Regions from separate parts of the Arthrobacter sp. TmT3-37 genome, predicted to be linked through region 2. Evidence: predicted binding sites of a transcription regulator. Region 2 holds the regulator's gene; the other holds the start of a gene.

Region 1 (7,398 bases), on a different contig from region 2:
GCGACGAGAACAATCTCGCGGTGTCGGCCGTCCCGCCCAGGACCGCCCGGGCCGCCGCGAGGGCCGCCGCAGCGTTGAAGATGTTGTAGACGCCGCGGAGGCGGAGGTCGGTCCGGGTGGTCGTACCCGCGACCTCGAACTCCGCCGAGTTCCCGTCCACCGAGCGCAGCACCACGTCCGCGGGCAGGGCCGACGCCGGCGCGGTGCACTCGGCACCGCGCAGTTCGTCGTCGTTGGGAAAGGTGCTCCTCAGCGACGCGTCGAGGCCGAAGTAGACGACCTCGGTCGCCGGTACGGACGAGGCGAGGCCCGCGACGCGGGGGTCCTCACGGTTGAGGACGACGGTCCCCGTGGTGGCGAGGGCGATGCGCTCGAGCAGGCGTGTCGTGGCATCGATCTCGCCGAAGCGGTCGAGCTGGTCGCGGAGGACGTTCAGGAGCAGCGAGTGCCGGGGTGGGACGAGCTTCACGAAGTGCACGGCGTGCGCCTCGTCGAGCTCGAGCACGGCGACGTCGGCCTTCAGGCGTCCACGCCAGTCGACTTCGCCGAGCAGCGCGGCGGCGACGCCGCGGGTGAAGTTGCTGCCCGTCCGGTTGGTGAAGACGCTCAGGCCCTGGCCCTCGAGCAGCTCGACGACCATCTTGGTGGTGGTGGTCTTGCCGTTCGTCCCGCTCACGACGACGACGCCGTGGGGGAGGCCGGAGAGCGCCCGGCCCATGAAGCCGGGGTCGAGGCGCTCGACCACGAGGCCGGGGAACGCGGAGCCGCCGCCGCGCAGGCGCGAAGCGACGCGCACGGCCTTGCCCACGAGGACTGGAAGGGGATTCATGGCTACAAATTATCGCAGGCCGGCCCGCCTTCCCGGGACGCGGCGGGGAGGCGCTGCTCACGCCGGCCCTCCGGCGGCGGCAGGACGGTGCCGGCGACCTAGAATTGAGGGATGACCTCCCCGTCCTTCTCGGCCCCCCTGCCCACGTCGGGCGCCGCTCCGTCCGCCGCCTCCGACCACGCCACGGTCCGCGCTGCCGCCGGTACGACGACGGTCCGCACGGACGTCGTCGTCGGAGTGCTCGCGGTCCAGGGTGACGTGCGCGAGCACATCGCGACCGTCACCTCGCTGGGCGGGCGCGCCGTGCCCGTCCGGCGGCCCTCGGAACTCGCAGCGATCGACGGCCTGATCATCCCCGGCGGCGAGTCCACGACGATGGACAAGCTCACCCGCACCTTCGGCCTGGCGGACCCGCTGCGGGACCTCATCGCCGGCGGCCTGCCCGTCTACGGCTCGTGCGCCGGCATGATCCTGCTGTCCGACGTCATCGCCGATCCATCGGTGGACCGGCTCGGCAATCCGCAGCAGACGCTCGGCGGGCTCGACATGGTGGTGCGGCGCAACGCCTTCGGCCGCCAGCGGGAGTCCTTCGAGACCGACCTCGCCTTCGCGGGCCTCGCAACGACCGGCAGTGCTGCGGGAGGCGACCCCGTGCGGGCCGTCTTCATCCGCGCGCCGTGGGTGGAGAAGGTGGGCGACGGCGTCGAGGTGCTCGCGCAGGTGCCCGCCGGGCAGGCTCCACAGCCGGGCCCGGCCGCCGGCACGTCCACCAGCCCGGGCGGGGCGGCGGGGGACGATGGTGCCGGCGGGGCGTCCGAGTTGGAGCCGGTCGCTAGAATTGTCGCAGTGCGTTCAGGGAACCTGCTGGCCACGAGCTTCCATCCGGAGGTCACGGGGGAGCGGCGGGTCCACGAACTGTTTATTCGGATGATCAGAGGAGAAGCATAAGCATGTCGGGGCACTCCAAGTGGGCAACCACCAAGCACAAGAAGGCGGCGATCGACGCCAAGCGCGCGAAGTCCTTCGCCAAGCTGATCAAGAACATCGAGGTCGCCGCGCGGGCCGGCGGGGCCGACGTCGCGGGTAACCCCGGCCTCGAGCTGGCCGTGTCGAAGGCGAAGAAGACCTCCGTGCCGATCGACAACATCAACCGTGCCGTGAAGCGCGGCGCCGGCCTGCTCGGCGAGGCCGTCGACTACCAGACCATCATGTACGAGGCCCGTGGGCCCCAGGGCTCGGCCCTGCTCATCGAGTGCCTCACGGACAACAAGAACCGCGCGGCCTCCGAGGTGCGCCTCGGGATCAGCCGCAACGGCGGGACCATCGCGGATCCCGGTTCCGTGGCGTACCTGTTCGCGCGCAAGGGCGTCGTCACGCTGCCGAAGAACGGACTCACCGAGGACGAGCTGCTGCTGTCGGTCCTCGACGCGGGAGCGGACGAGGTCAAGGAGTCCACCGACACCTTCGAGATCGTCTCCGACCCGCAGGACCTCCGGGCCGTGGTGGCGGCGCTCGATGAGAGCGGCATCGAGTACGAGACCGACGAGGTCGAGTTCGTGCCGTCGATGCAGGTGGACCTCGACGCCGACGGCGGCCGCAAGTTCCTCAAGCTCGTGGACGCCCTGGAGGAGCTCGACGACGTCCAGAACGTCTACTCGAACGCCAACCTCTCGGACGACGTCCTGGGTGAGCTCGAGAACGACGACTGACATCGCACCGCTCGGCATCGCAGGACCGGTGACACCGTGACGTACCGCGTCATGGGCGTGGACCCGGGGCTGACGCGCTGCGGCCTCGCCGTCGTCGACATCGAGCCGAACCGGCGCTCGACGCTCGTCGCCGTCGGCGTCGTCGGTACGGAGGCGGGCAGGAGCCTCGACGAGCGGCTCCTGGTCATCTCGGAGGCCGTCGACTCGTGGCTGGACCTGCACGAACCGCAGGCCCTCGCCGTCGAGCGCGTGTTCAGCGGAACCAACATCAGTACCGTCATGGGTACCGCGCAGGCGTCCGGGGTCGTCATCGTGGCCGCCGCGCGCCGGGGCATCCCGGTGGCCCTCCACACGCCCACCGAGGTCAAGGCCGCCGTCACGGGGAACGGGCAGGCGGACAAGGTCGCCGTCACGAAGATGGTGACCAAGATCCTGCGCCTGGAGACCGCGCCGAAGCCGGCCGACGCCGCCGACGCGCTCGCGCTCGCGATCACGCACGCCTGGCGGAGGGGAGTGGGCCTGCAGGGTGCTGCGGCGTCCGGCGGGTCCGTCACGCCCGCCCAGCGGATCTGGGCCGAGGCGGAAGCCCGCGCCCGACGTCGCTAGCCGGTCCGGGCCTACGCTGCCCGAACCCCGGCACGGTGCCTCGATCGCCGTCGACCGGCCCTGCAGCCGCTCCGCACCGGAGCGGATACGCCCTTCCCGGTGTGGCGGGGTCGCCCCTGCGCGGAGAGGCCGGTACGGTTGACGATTAGAACGTATGTTCGACGCCGGGTGACAGCCCGGCCTGCCCCTTCCCACTCGTGCCCCTGGAGACCCTCATGATCAGTTCCCTGCGCGGGACAGTGACCCACGTGGGCCTGCACTCCGCCGTTATCGACGTCAACGGCTTCGGCATGCAGGTCCAGGCCACGCCGCAGACCCTTGCCGGGCTGCGCGTCGGGGCCGAGGCGACGGTCGCCACCGCGATGATCGTGCGCGAGGATTCCATGACGCTCTTCGGTTTCGAGGACGCCGATCAGCGCGAGGTCTTCGAGACCCTCCTGGCGGTCAGCGGCGTGGGCCCCCGCCTCGCCCTCGCCGTCCTCGCCGTCCACGCACCGGACGCGATCCGGGTGGCTGCGTCCTCGGGCGACGACAAGGCGTTCAGCAAGGTGCCCGGCATCGGCCCCAAGGGTGCGCGGCGCATCGTGCTCGAACTCGCCGGGAAGCTCGTACCCCTGGAGTCGAAGCCGGGCGTCTCCCAGCAGACGTGGCAGGGCCAGGTGCTCACGGCCATGATGGGGCTCGGCTGGTCCGAGAAGGACGCCGGGGCCGCCATCGACGCGGCCGTCGCGGAGGCACCGGAGGTCGCCGAGACGGGTGACGTGGGCCAGATCCTGAAACTCACCCTGCGTCGCCTCGGCCAGGACGGCGCGCGCAGCTCGGCCCGGACGAAGGTCGGGTCATGACGGACAGCCACCCCGAGGACGCCCCGCTCGTCGCGCCGGCGGCCGACCCCGAGGACAGGGCGGTGGAGGCGGCCCTGCGGCCGAAGAACCTCGACGACTTCGTCGGTCAGAAGCGGGTACGGCGGCAACTCTCGCTCGTCCTGGAGGCCTCGCGCCTGCGCGGGCGCAGCGCCGACCACGTCCTGCTCTCCGGCCCTCCCGGACTCGGGAAGACGACGCTCGCCATGATCATCGCCGCGGAGATGAACGCACCGCTGCGCATCACCTCCGGGCCCGCGATCCAGCACGCCGGTGACCTCGCCGCGATCCTCTCGTCCCTGACGGACGGGGAGGTCCTGTTCCTCGACGAGATCCACCGCATGTCGCGGCCCGCCGAGGAGATGCTCTACATGGCCATGGAGGACTTCCGCGTGGACATCATCGTGGGCAAGGGCCCCGGGGCCACCGCGATCCCGCTGGAGCTGCCGCCGTTCACGCTCGTCGGCGCGACCACCCGCGCCGGGCTGCTGCCCGGACCCCTCCGCGACCGGTTCGGATTCACCGGCCACCTCGAGTTCTACTCGACCGGGGAGCTCGAGCTGGTGCTCCGCCGCTCGGCGATGCTCATGGACATGAAGGTGAACTCCGCCGCCTTCGCCGAGATCGCCGGGCGTTCACGGGGGACGCCCCGTATCGCGAACCGGTTGCTCCGACGCGTGCGGGACTGGGCGCTCGTTCATGGCATCGACCTCATCGACGCGCGGTCAGCCAGTGCAGCCCTCGACATGTACGAGGTGGACGCCAGGGGCCTGGACCGGCTGGACCGGTCCGTCCTGACAGCGCTGATCACCAAGTTCAACGGCGGTCCCGTGGGGCTGTCGACCCTCGCCATCGCGGTGGGGGAGGAACCGGAGACGGTGGAGACCGTCGCCGAGCCGTACCTGGTCCGTGAGGGCATGCTGGGGCGCACTCCGCGGGGCAGGATCGCGACGGCGGCAGCGTGGAAGCATCTGGGCCTGGAGATGCCCGCGAACGTGGCCGCGGCCATGCCGGAGGACCTGTTCTCCGTGGCGCCGGACACCCTCCTCGGAGCGGAATCGGGCCTTGACGGCTGGAGCCGGCCGGACTCCTGACGAGGAGACGCCCAGCTTTCCCCTTTACACTGGTGTCTTCGAATGTGTGCCGGGGCACAGTCCTGCCGCCCACACCTCCAGTCCCAGGAACGGAAATTCCCAGTGCTCGCACATGTAGTCGCCCAGACCACCTCCGGAGATGCCCCTCCCTTCGACATCTTCTCCCTCCTGCTGCCGCTGGCGCTGGCATTCCTGATCTTCACCATGTTCCGCAGGCAGCGGAAGACGCAGCAGCAGGTGAAGGAGATGCGGACGCAGATGGAGCCCGGCACCGAGGTCATGACCCAGTTCGGCCTCTACGGGACGATCGTCTCGATCGACCAGGAGAACAACAAGGCCGTCCTCGAACTGTCGCCCGGGAACACCGCCACGGTGCACACCCAGGCCCTCTCCAAGGTCGTCACGCAGGAACCGACCGTCGCCCATGACGCGGACGCCACGGCGGACCGCGGCGATCTCGACGCCTACGACGGCGCCGCGGTGCCCGACGACGCGTCGTCGCTCGATCGGACGCCGACGGCCGGTTCGACCGCCGCGGGAACTCCCGGCGCGGTATCGGGTGTCGAGACCCCGGAGGAGACGCTGGAGCGGCTGGACCGCGAGCAGTCCACCCGGGAGAACCGCGACGCGCGGGATGCGCGCGACCCCAAAGTGAACCCCGACAACTAGCATCTTCTGGGGCGCGGTACTCAGCCGCGCCCTCTCTGGATCAACCCGGCGCGAGAGCCGCGCCACTGAATAAGGACACCCACCATGCCTCGTACCGGTCCCGGGACGGCAGCCAAGCGGACACTAGTCTGGCTGGGCGCATTGACAGCACTGCTCGCGATCCTGCTGGGAGCGGGTTCCTACTGGAGCACCGCGAGCTGGAGTCCCCGGCTGGCCCTCGACCTCGAGGGCGGAACACAGATGATCCTCGCCCCACGGGTCCAGGGCGGCACGGAGATCACTCCCGAACAGCTCGACCAGGCCGTCGAGATCATCCGCCAGCGCGTGGACGGCTCCGGCGTCGCCGAGGCCGAGATCAACACCCAGTCCGGGCAGAACGTCATCGTGTCGCTGCCCGGCACCCCGGATCCCGAGACGCGCGACCTCATCCAGGCCTCGGCCCAGATGGAGTTCCGACCGGTCCTCGCCGGAGGACCGGGCCAGGCGCCGCCCGCGGAGACCCCGACACCCGACGACCAGCTGCCGCAGCCGGCGGCCGAGCCGCAGGACGCGAGCGATCCGAACTGGATCACCCCGGAGCTCTACAAGCAGTTCGAGGCACTGGACTGCCTCGATCCCGCCGCGCTCGAGCCCGCCGAGGAGCCCGCGCCGGCCGACCAGCCGATGGTCGCCTGCGAGCCCGACACGCAGGGCAAGTACATCCTGGGACCCGTCGAGGTCCCCGGGACGGACATCTCGACCGCGAGCTACGGGCTGCAGCGCGGAGCGCAGGGCCAGGCACTGAACACCTGGGCCGTGAACATCGACTTCAACGACGAGGGCACGCAGACCTTCCGGGAGGTCACCGAGCGCCTCTACGCCATCGGCTCGGGAGACCCCCGCAACCAGTTCGCCATCGTGCTCGACGGCCGGATCGTCTCGGCGCCGACCACCAACGCCGTGATCCCCGACGGCAACCCCCAGATCAGTGGCAACTTCACGGAGGAATCCGCCGCCGCACTGTCCGAGCAGCTGAAGTACGGCGCACTGCCGATCAGCTTCGAGATCCAGAGCGAGCAGCAGATCTCCGCGACCCTCGGTGCCGACCAGCTCCGGCTCGGTCTCGTCGCCGGCCTGATCGGACTCCTCCTCGTCGCCGTGTACTCGATGTTCCAGTACCGGTTGCTGGGCCTCGTCACCATCGCATCGCTGGTGGTCGCCGGCGTCCTCACCTACCTGGCCATCTGCATCCTCGGCTGGACGGAGAACTACCGGCTGTCCCTGGCCGGTGTCGCCGGGCTGATCGTCGCCATCGGTCAGACCGCCGACTCGTTCATCGTCTACTTCGAGCGCATCCGGGACGAGCTCCGTGACGGGCGCGGGCTCATCTCCGCCGTCGAGAACGGCTGGCGCCGTGCCAAGCGCACCGTGCTCGCGTCGAAGGCCGTGAACCTGCTGGCCGCACTCGTGCTGTACTTCGTGGCCGTCGGCAACGTCCGTGGCTTCGCCTTCACGCTCGGCCTGACGGCCATCGCCGACCTCGTGGTCGTCTTCCTCTTCACCCATCCGGTGCTCCGCCTGCTGGCCAGGACCAAGTTCTTCGGCGAGGGACACCCCTGGTCGGGGCTGGACCCGAGCAGGCTCGGAGG
Region 2 (7,398 bases):
CGACGGCGTTGGCGAGGGCCTCGTCCAGCGGCACCGTGGCCTCGCCGAAACGGCGGATGCCCGCCTTCGTGCCCAGGGCCTGACGGAGGCCCTCGCCGATCGCGATCGCCGTGTCCTCGACCGTGTGGTGGACGTCGATGTGGGTGTCACCGGAGGACCTGATGGTGAGGTCGATCAGGGAGTGCTTCGACAGGGCGGTGAGCATGTGGTCGTAGAACGGCACGGTGGTGTCGATCGAGGACACGCCCGTGCCGTCGAGGTCGAGTTCCACGAGCACGCTGGACTCACTCGTGACGCGCTCGATGCGGGCCGTACGGCCGCTGGCGGCATCAACTGTCATTGCATTCCTTCTGTGCGCCGGCGGTCGGCCGGGCGCTGATCGGCAGTGGTCGGGAGGGCTGGTGGCGCGGGGCCGGGAGGATGCGGCGCTCCGAACCCTTCAAGTCTAGGAGGACCGGGCCGGGCGGGGCGCCGCGGTACCGGCTACAGCAGCTTCTTCAACGCTGTGAGGAACACCGTGGTCTCCCGCTCTGTTCCGGCGGTGACGCGCAGGGAGCCGGGAATGCCGACGTCGCGGATGAGCACGCCTGCGTCCCGCAGGCCCTCCCAGACCCGGTGGGGATCCTCGAGGCCCGAGAAGAGGACGAAATTGGCGTCCGACGGAGCCGGCGAGAGCCCGAGGTCCTCGAGTTCCCGCACGATGCGGTCGCGCTGCACCTTGATGGCCTCGACATTGGACAGCAGCGTCTCTGCGTGGGTGAGTGCGGCGTTGGCCGCCGCCTGCGTGATGGCCGACAGGTGGTACGGAAGGCGGACCAGCCGGAGGGCGTCGGTGACCTCCGGGGCGGCGGCGAGGTACCCCAGCCGCGCCCCCGCCAGGGCGAAGGCCTTGCTCATGGTGCGCGAGACCAGCAGGCGCGGTCGGCCGGGGAGCAGCGTGAGCGCGCTCGGTGTCCCCTGCTGGGCGAACTCGCCGTACGCCTCGTCCACGATGATGATGGCCCGCGCGTCCTCGCCGGCCTCGTACGCGGCCTCGACGACGTCGAGCCCCAGTGCCGTGCCGGTGGGGTTGTTGGGAGAGCACAGGAAGACGACGTTCGCACCCGAGGACCGGATGGCGCGGGCTGTCGCGTCCGGCGTCATCGAATAGGCGGACCCGCGCTCGGCGGTGATGTAGCGGGTTCCCGTCCCGCTGGCGAGCAGCGGGTACATCGAGTACGTCGGCGGGAAGCCGATCGCCGTGCGTCCCGGCCCGCCGAAGGCCTGGAGGACCTGCTGCAGGACCTCGTTCGACCCGTTGGCCGCCCAGAGATGCTCGGGCGTCAGCCCGTGCCCGATGTAGTCGGCGAGGTTCTTCCGCAGCTCGGTGAACTCGCGGTCCGGGTACCGGTTCAGGCCCGTGGTGGCTTCGGCGACGGCCTGGACGATGGCTGCATGCACGTCCGCCGGTACACCGTGGGTGTTCTCGTTGACGTTCAGCAGGATCGGCACATCGAGCTGCGGTGCACCGTAGGGGTGCAGCCCGACGAGGTCATCGCGCAGGGGGAGGTTTGCCAGGGCATCGACGGAGGAGGGCACCGTTCAAGTTTAAGCGATGGCGGCCCTCGCAGCGAATGCTGCGCGTCAGGTGCCTGGACCGGCCCTGCCCGGCAGGGCGGGAACCGATGCGGGACCGGGGGCTAGCCCTCGGCCGGTATGGAGATACTCTGGCCGGCCTGGACGACGGACGAGCGGAGATTGTTGAGCTCTACCATCTCCGTGACGACGTCGCGCGGGTCGCGATCGGGGGCGTACCGCACGGCGAGGTCCCACAGGGTCTCGCCCGCGGCCACGTTGACGTCGACGACGGACGAGGAGACGGGAGCCGATTCCCCGGCCTGGGCCTGCGAGGTCAGGAAGGCCCCGAGGAGGATCAGGGCGGCGACGCCCAGCGCGATCGGCAGGCCAACGAGGAGCAACCGCCCCCGCCGGGTGAGGGTCAGCGGGCGCTCCGGTTCCCGCGGCGAGTGCTGGTGCTCCCCCGCCGACGTGGAAGCCGACGTGGAAGCCGGCGCGGGAGTCGAAGGAGCCGCGACGAGCCGGAGGTGGACCCCCGGCCGGGCGGGTGCCAGTGCCAACGCCGTACTGCCCTGCGGTGCTGGTGCCTCTGTCATCGGCCTACCTCTTTCCCTTCGAATGTTCCGTGTGGAAACGCAGCGTGTTTCGAACACACGTTCTAATTCAGCTGCGCTTATTTCTAGCATCTACGGACGATGCTTGTCGAGACTCGCTCGAACATATGTTTGAAAACCGCCCCGGACTGGCCTAGCGTGAACAGCACGGTCTATCACCGGCGTGTCCTGCTCCTGAGCCGCAGGCCTGCCGGTGATGGTCCCAAGACAACCATCCGCCACTGACAGAAACGGCTCCCACTGCGCGGGAGCCGCACGGCGGACACGACGGGATGCGCAGTCCCAGGCGAAAGGCACACCAGTGGTGGAACCAACACCGGCAGCGCGGCAGGAATCGAACATCGCCGACGTCCCCACCGATGCCGTGCCCCTCTCGGCCGGGCGGGGACGCCCGAGGGGCCGTTCCGTGTCGAAGGGGCTGACGGCGCGCCAGCTGACCATCCTCGAGACCATCCAGCGCTCGATCGCCGACAAGGGCTACCCGCCCTCCATGCGGGAGATCGGCGACACTGTCGGGCTGGCCAGTCTGTCGAGCGTGACGCACCAGCTCTCCCAGCTGGAACGGCTCGGCTACCTGCGACGGGACCCGAAGCGTCCTCGCGCCATGGAGGTGCTGCTGCCCCTGACGCTCGCGTCGGAGCCGGTGTCCGCCGGCGCCTCCCCGACGGACCGCAAGCCTGCGGGCGAGCACCAGATCGCCGTCGACACCGCCCTCGTGCCGCTCGTCGGCCGCATCGCGGCAGGCGGGCCCATCCTCGCCGATCAGGTCGTGGAGGACGTCATGCCCCTGCCGCGCCAGCTCGTCGGGCACGGGGACCTCTTCATGCTCAGGGTCTCCGGGGACTCGATGGTGGATGCCGCGATCTGCGACGGCGACTGGGTCGTGGTGCGGCGGCAGCAGAGCGCCCAGAACGGCGACATCGTCGCGGCGCTGCTCGACGACGAGGCCACCGTGAAGACCTTCCGCCAGCGTGACGGGCACACGTGGCTCCTGCCGCAGAACACGCGCTACGAGCCGATCCTGGGCGACCACGCCAGCATCATGGGCAAGGTCGTCTCGGTGATGCGCGCCCTCTAGGAGGCGCTCCGGCGCGTCGTCGGCGACGCCGCCGAGCGCTTCGGAGTCCCTCCCGGCGCCGACGTCGCAGGCGAACCTACCGGGCGCCCTCCAGGAGGCCTGCGGATACGGCGGGACGGGCGTCAGCGGCCCGAGAGGCGTTCGAGGATGCCCGTGACCGTGGCGCGGTCGGTGGTCGCCCAGAAGGGCGGCAGGGCCGCCCGGAGGAACCCGCCGTACCGTGCGGTGGCGAGGCGGCTGTCCAGCACTGCCACCACTCCCCTGTCTCCCGCCGCCCGGATGAGGCGACCCGCTCCCTGGGCGAGCCGCACGGCCGCGTGGGTGGCGGAGACACTCATGAATCCGTTGCCACCGTTCCGCGCGACGGCCCTCGTCCGGGCCGTCATCAGGGGATCGTCGGGTCGGGGGAACGGGATGCGGTCGATCACCACCAGCCGGCACGACGCCCCTGGGACATCGACACCCTGCCACAGCGACATGGTCCCGAACAGGCAGGTGTCGGGCTCGTCGGCGAACTGCGTGACCAGTGCGCTGAGGGAGGACTCCCCCTGGCACAGGATCTCGAAGTCGACCTTCGGTCGGAGCGCCTCGGCCGCCTCCTCGGCGGCCCGTTTGGACGAGAAGAGGCCGAGAGCGCCCCCGCGTGAGGCCCTGAGCAGGACCAGCAGCTCGTCCAGCTGGGCGTCCGACGTGCCCCGCTCGGGTTTGGGCAGGTCCTTCGCCACGTAGAGGACGCCCTGGCGCGGATAGTCGAAGGGGCTCCCGACGTCCACGCCGGTCCAAGCGGGCGCACCGGGACCACTGAGGCCCAACGACCCCGCCACCGGACCGAACTCCGAGCCGATGGCGAGCGTCGCCGACGTCAGGATCACGGTGTGGTCCTCGAAGAGGCCTTCCCGCAGCCGTCCCGCCACCGAGAGCGGGGCGACGTTCAGGGTCGCCGGTGCACTCTCGTCGGGCTGCGCATAGCCCGCACCCGGTGTGAAGGTGCTCGGGCGGGATGCCCAGACCACTTCGTTGAGATCCGGTGCCGCGAGGATGCGCTCGGCCAGCTCGAAGACCAGCGTCGTCCTCGAGCGGGCGACCTGCCGGCCACCGTCGGCGTCGGCCTTCGATTTGCCGTCCGTCTTCGTGTCGGACAGGGCGGCCCGCGCCGCGTCGCGGACCTGCGCCAGCGACTGTTCGAGATCGTCCGGCAGGCCGCCGGGCAGCAGGCCGGACGGGATGAGCTCGGCGGAGGCCTCGAACGCTGCGGCCGCGGTGTCGAGGGCGCCGGTGCTGATGGAGGCGTGGCGCCGCAGGGCGGCCGCCGCGGCCATCACCATCGAGGCGGACAGCTGTCCGGACACGGCGCCCGTCACCCGGTCGTGGAGTTCATGGGCCTCGTCGATCACCACGACGTCGTATTCGGGGAGCACGGCGATGCCCTCGAAGGCGCTGATCGCGAGCATGGCGTGGTTGGTGATGATGATGTCGGCGTCGGCCGCGGCGGCCCGGGCCTTCTCGCTGAAGCACTCCTGGGCGACAGGACAGCGGGCAGCGCCGAGGCACTCCATGCTGGAGACGGAGACCTGGCGCCACGCGCGGTCGCTCACGCCGGGCACGAGGTCGTCGCGGTCACCCGTCGTCGTCTCCTCCGCCCACTCGCGGAGACGCACCACGTCCCTCCCGAGGGCCGATGCGGGGGCTCCACCGCCGGCAGGGGAAGGATGGGGGGCAGCGTCCTCGCCCAGGCTGAACAGGGCGTCCGGGGCGTCCTCCTCGGGAAATCCCCCGCCGGTCTTGTGCAGGCAGACGTAGTTCGAGCGGCCCTTGAGGAGCGCGACGTCGACCGGGCGTGCGAGCGCGGGCCGCACCGCGTCCAACAGGCGCGGGAGGTCCCGCCCCACGATCTGCGCCTGCAGGGCGAGCGTCGCCGTCGAGACGACCGACGGACGGTCGCTCTCCAGGGCATGCGCGAGGAGAGGCACGAGGTAGGCCAGGGACTTGCCCGTCCCGGTGCCGGCCTGCACGAGGAGGTGGTCGCCGGAGCGGATGGCCTCGCTCACCTGCCGCACCATCTCGTGCTGGCCGGCGCGCATCTCACCGCCCATCGCCGCGACGGCGGCGTCGAGCAGTTCCAGGGCCTGCCGGGCCTCGGCGGAGTGGTGCGCTGCGTCCGGCGCCGCGACCGCAGCACCGGACCGCACGCTCTCACTCATGCCGGACGTACGGCTCCAGCTCGGCTGCCAGGCCCTCCCGGACCATCACCTCGAGGCGCGTGCCCTCGTCGGCGTGCTCCATCCCGAGGATCTCGACGTCCTCCTCATGGAGGCGGCTGACGACCTCGCCGTGCGCGTAGGGCACCAGCAGGTCGAGCTTGACGCCCGGACGCGGGATGTTCGTGCTGATCAGCTGACGGAGCTCGGTGAGCCCGGCGCCCGTCCGGGCCGAGACGACGACCGAGCGCTGCTCGCGCTGCCGCAGCCGTTCGATGACGAAGGGGTCGGCCGCGTCGGCCTTGTTGAGGACGATGATCTCGGGCACCTTGCGGGCGTCGACCTCGGTCAGCACCGCGCGGACGGCGGCGATCTGGCCTTCCGGATCCGGATGCGAGGCGTCCACGACGTGCAGGATCAGGTCGGCGTCGGCGACCTCCTCGAGGGTCGAGCGGAACGCCTCGATCAGCTGCGTGGGGAGCGACCGGACGAAACCGACCGTGTCGGCCAGCGTGTAACCGATGCCGTCCGGCGTCTCCGCCCTGCGGATCGTGGGATCCAGGGTCGCGAACAGCGCATTCTCGACGAGCACGCCGGCGTCGGTCAGCCGGTTCAGCAGCGACGACTTCCCGGCGTTGGTGTACCCGGCGATCGCGACGGAGGGGACCTGGTTGCGACGGCGGTTGGACCGCTTCGTCTCGCGCGCGGGCTTCATCTCCGCGATCTCCCGGCGCAGCTTGGCCATGCGCGTGCGGATCTTCCGGCGGTCGAGTTCGATCTTCGTCTCACCGGGTCCGCGGGAGCCCATGCCGGCGCTCGCGCTGCCGACCTGGCCGCCCGCCTGGCGGGACATCGACTCGCCCCAGCCACGCAGGCGCGGCAGCAGGTATTCGAGTTGCGCGAGTTCCACCTGGGCCTTGCCCTCGCGGGACTTGGCATGCTGCGCGAAGATGTCCAGGATCAGCGCGGTCCGGTCGATGACCTTGACCTTCACGATGTCCTCGAGCCCACGGCGCTGCGACGGCGACAGTTCGCTGTCGACGATCACGGTGTCGGCACCGGTCGCCTGCACGATGTCCTTCAGCTCCTGGGCCTTGCCCGACCCGAGGAACGTGCCGGGGTCCGGCTTGAGCCGGCGCTGCACGATCCCGTCGAGCACCTCGGACCCTGCGGTCTCCGCGAGGGCGGCCAGTTCCTGCAGCGAGTTCTCGGCATCCTGCGCCGTGCCCTCGCTCCACAGACCGGCGAGCACGACCCGCTCCAGCCTCAGCTGCCGGTACTCGACCTCGGTGACGTCCTCGAGTTCGGTGGACAGTCCCGCGACACGGCGGAGCGCGCGGCGCTCGGCCAGGTCCTCCTGGTCCCCGTCCGCGTCGGAGGGCACTTCGTCCTTCGACAGCGCGAGCGCGCGCGACCGCCAGGTCTTCTCCACGGGCGGTGCGGTGTCGCCCGTCTTCTGAGGTCCGTTCGTCGCCTTCGCCGTGGCAGCTTCGTCGCTGGCGAGGATCCGGTCGATGACGGCTTGGATCTCCTCCCGGCCCATGTTGGCTCCGGTGGAATGTCCGTGATTCTCGGTCATGGTCTCCCTAGGTGGATGTCGTCCAATTCTACGGCCGCCGGAGGGACGCCTTCCAACGAATTCTCCCAGCGCGAAAACTGCCCGGAGGGTGCCGCGGACCGGGGCACTAGGCTTTCCTGCATGGAGTCACAGCACTATTTCAGCGCGCAACCGGCCGGACCCGACGTCCGCCGCCCCCTGTCCGTCGTCCTCGCCGGCGCCCGCCGCGACCTGGTGACGTCGTCGGGCCTGTTCAGCCCCGACGGCGTGGACAAGGGGACGGCGATCCTCCTCGACACCGTCCCCGAGCCCGAGGGACAGCACCTGCTGGACATCGGCAGCGGCTGGGGTCCGATCGCCCTCACCATGGCCCTGAAGGCTCCTGCGGCGACG

Evidence for each region. The regulator LexA, encoded in region 2, represses DNA repair genes until DNA is damaged. The targets are predictions, from matches to a motif close to TCGAACANNTGTTCGA.
Region 1: a site for LexA is predicted at 3,291-3,306, ahead of ruvA (Holliday junction branch migration protein RuvA). Genes of this name have one in related genera too.

What each region holds. Positions count from the first base shown of each region.
Region 1 covers NZ_JBTNDU010000003.1:274,627-282,024, forward strand. The annotation lists gene ACX80U_RS06335 (DUF1727 domain-containing protein) at 1-829, opposite strand, end outside; gene pdxT (pyridoxal 5'-phosphate synthase glutaminase subunit PdxT) at 941-1,777, shown strand; gene ACX80U_RS06345 (YebC/PmpR family DNA-binding transcriptional regulator) at 1,780-2,538, shown strand; gene ruvC (crossover junction endodeoxyribonuclease RuvC) at 2,575-3,144, shown strand; gene ruvA (Holliday junction branch migration protein RuvA) at 3,360-3,989, shown strand; gene ruvB (Holliday junction branch migration DNA helicase RuvB) at 3,986-5,101, shown strand; gene yajC (preprotein translocase subunit YajC) at 5,204-5,770, shown strand; gene secD (protein translocase subunit SecD) at 5,855-7,398, shown strand, end outside.
Region 2 covers NZ_JBTNDU010000013.1:64,769-72,166, reverse strand. The annotation lists gene hisB (imidazoleglycerol-phosphate dehydratase HisB) at 1-340, opposite strand, end outside; gene ACX80U_RS14720 (histidinol-phosphate transaminase) at 484-1,578, opposite strand; gene ACX80U_RS14715 (LysM peptidoglycan-binding domain-containing protein) at 1,680-2,153, opposite strand; gene lexA (transcriptional repressor LexA) at 2,536-3,249, shown strand; gene ACX80U_RS14705 (ATP-dependent DNA helicase) at 3,372-5,450, opposite strand; gene hflX (GTPase HflX) at 5,443-7,026, opposite strand; gene ACX80U_RS14695 (class I SAM-dependent methyltransferase) at 7,147-7,398, shown strand, end outside.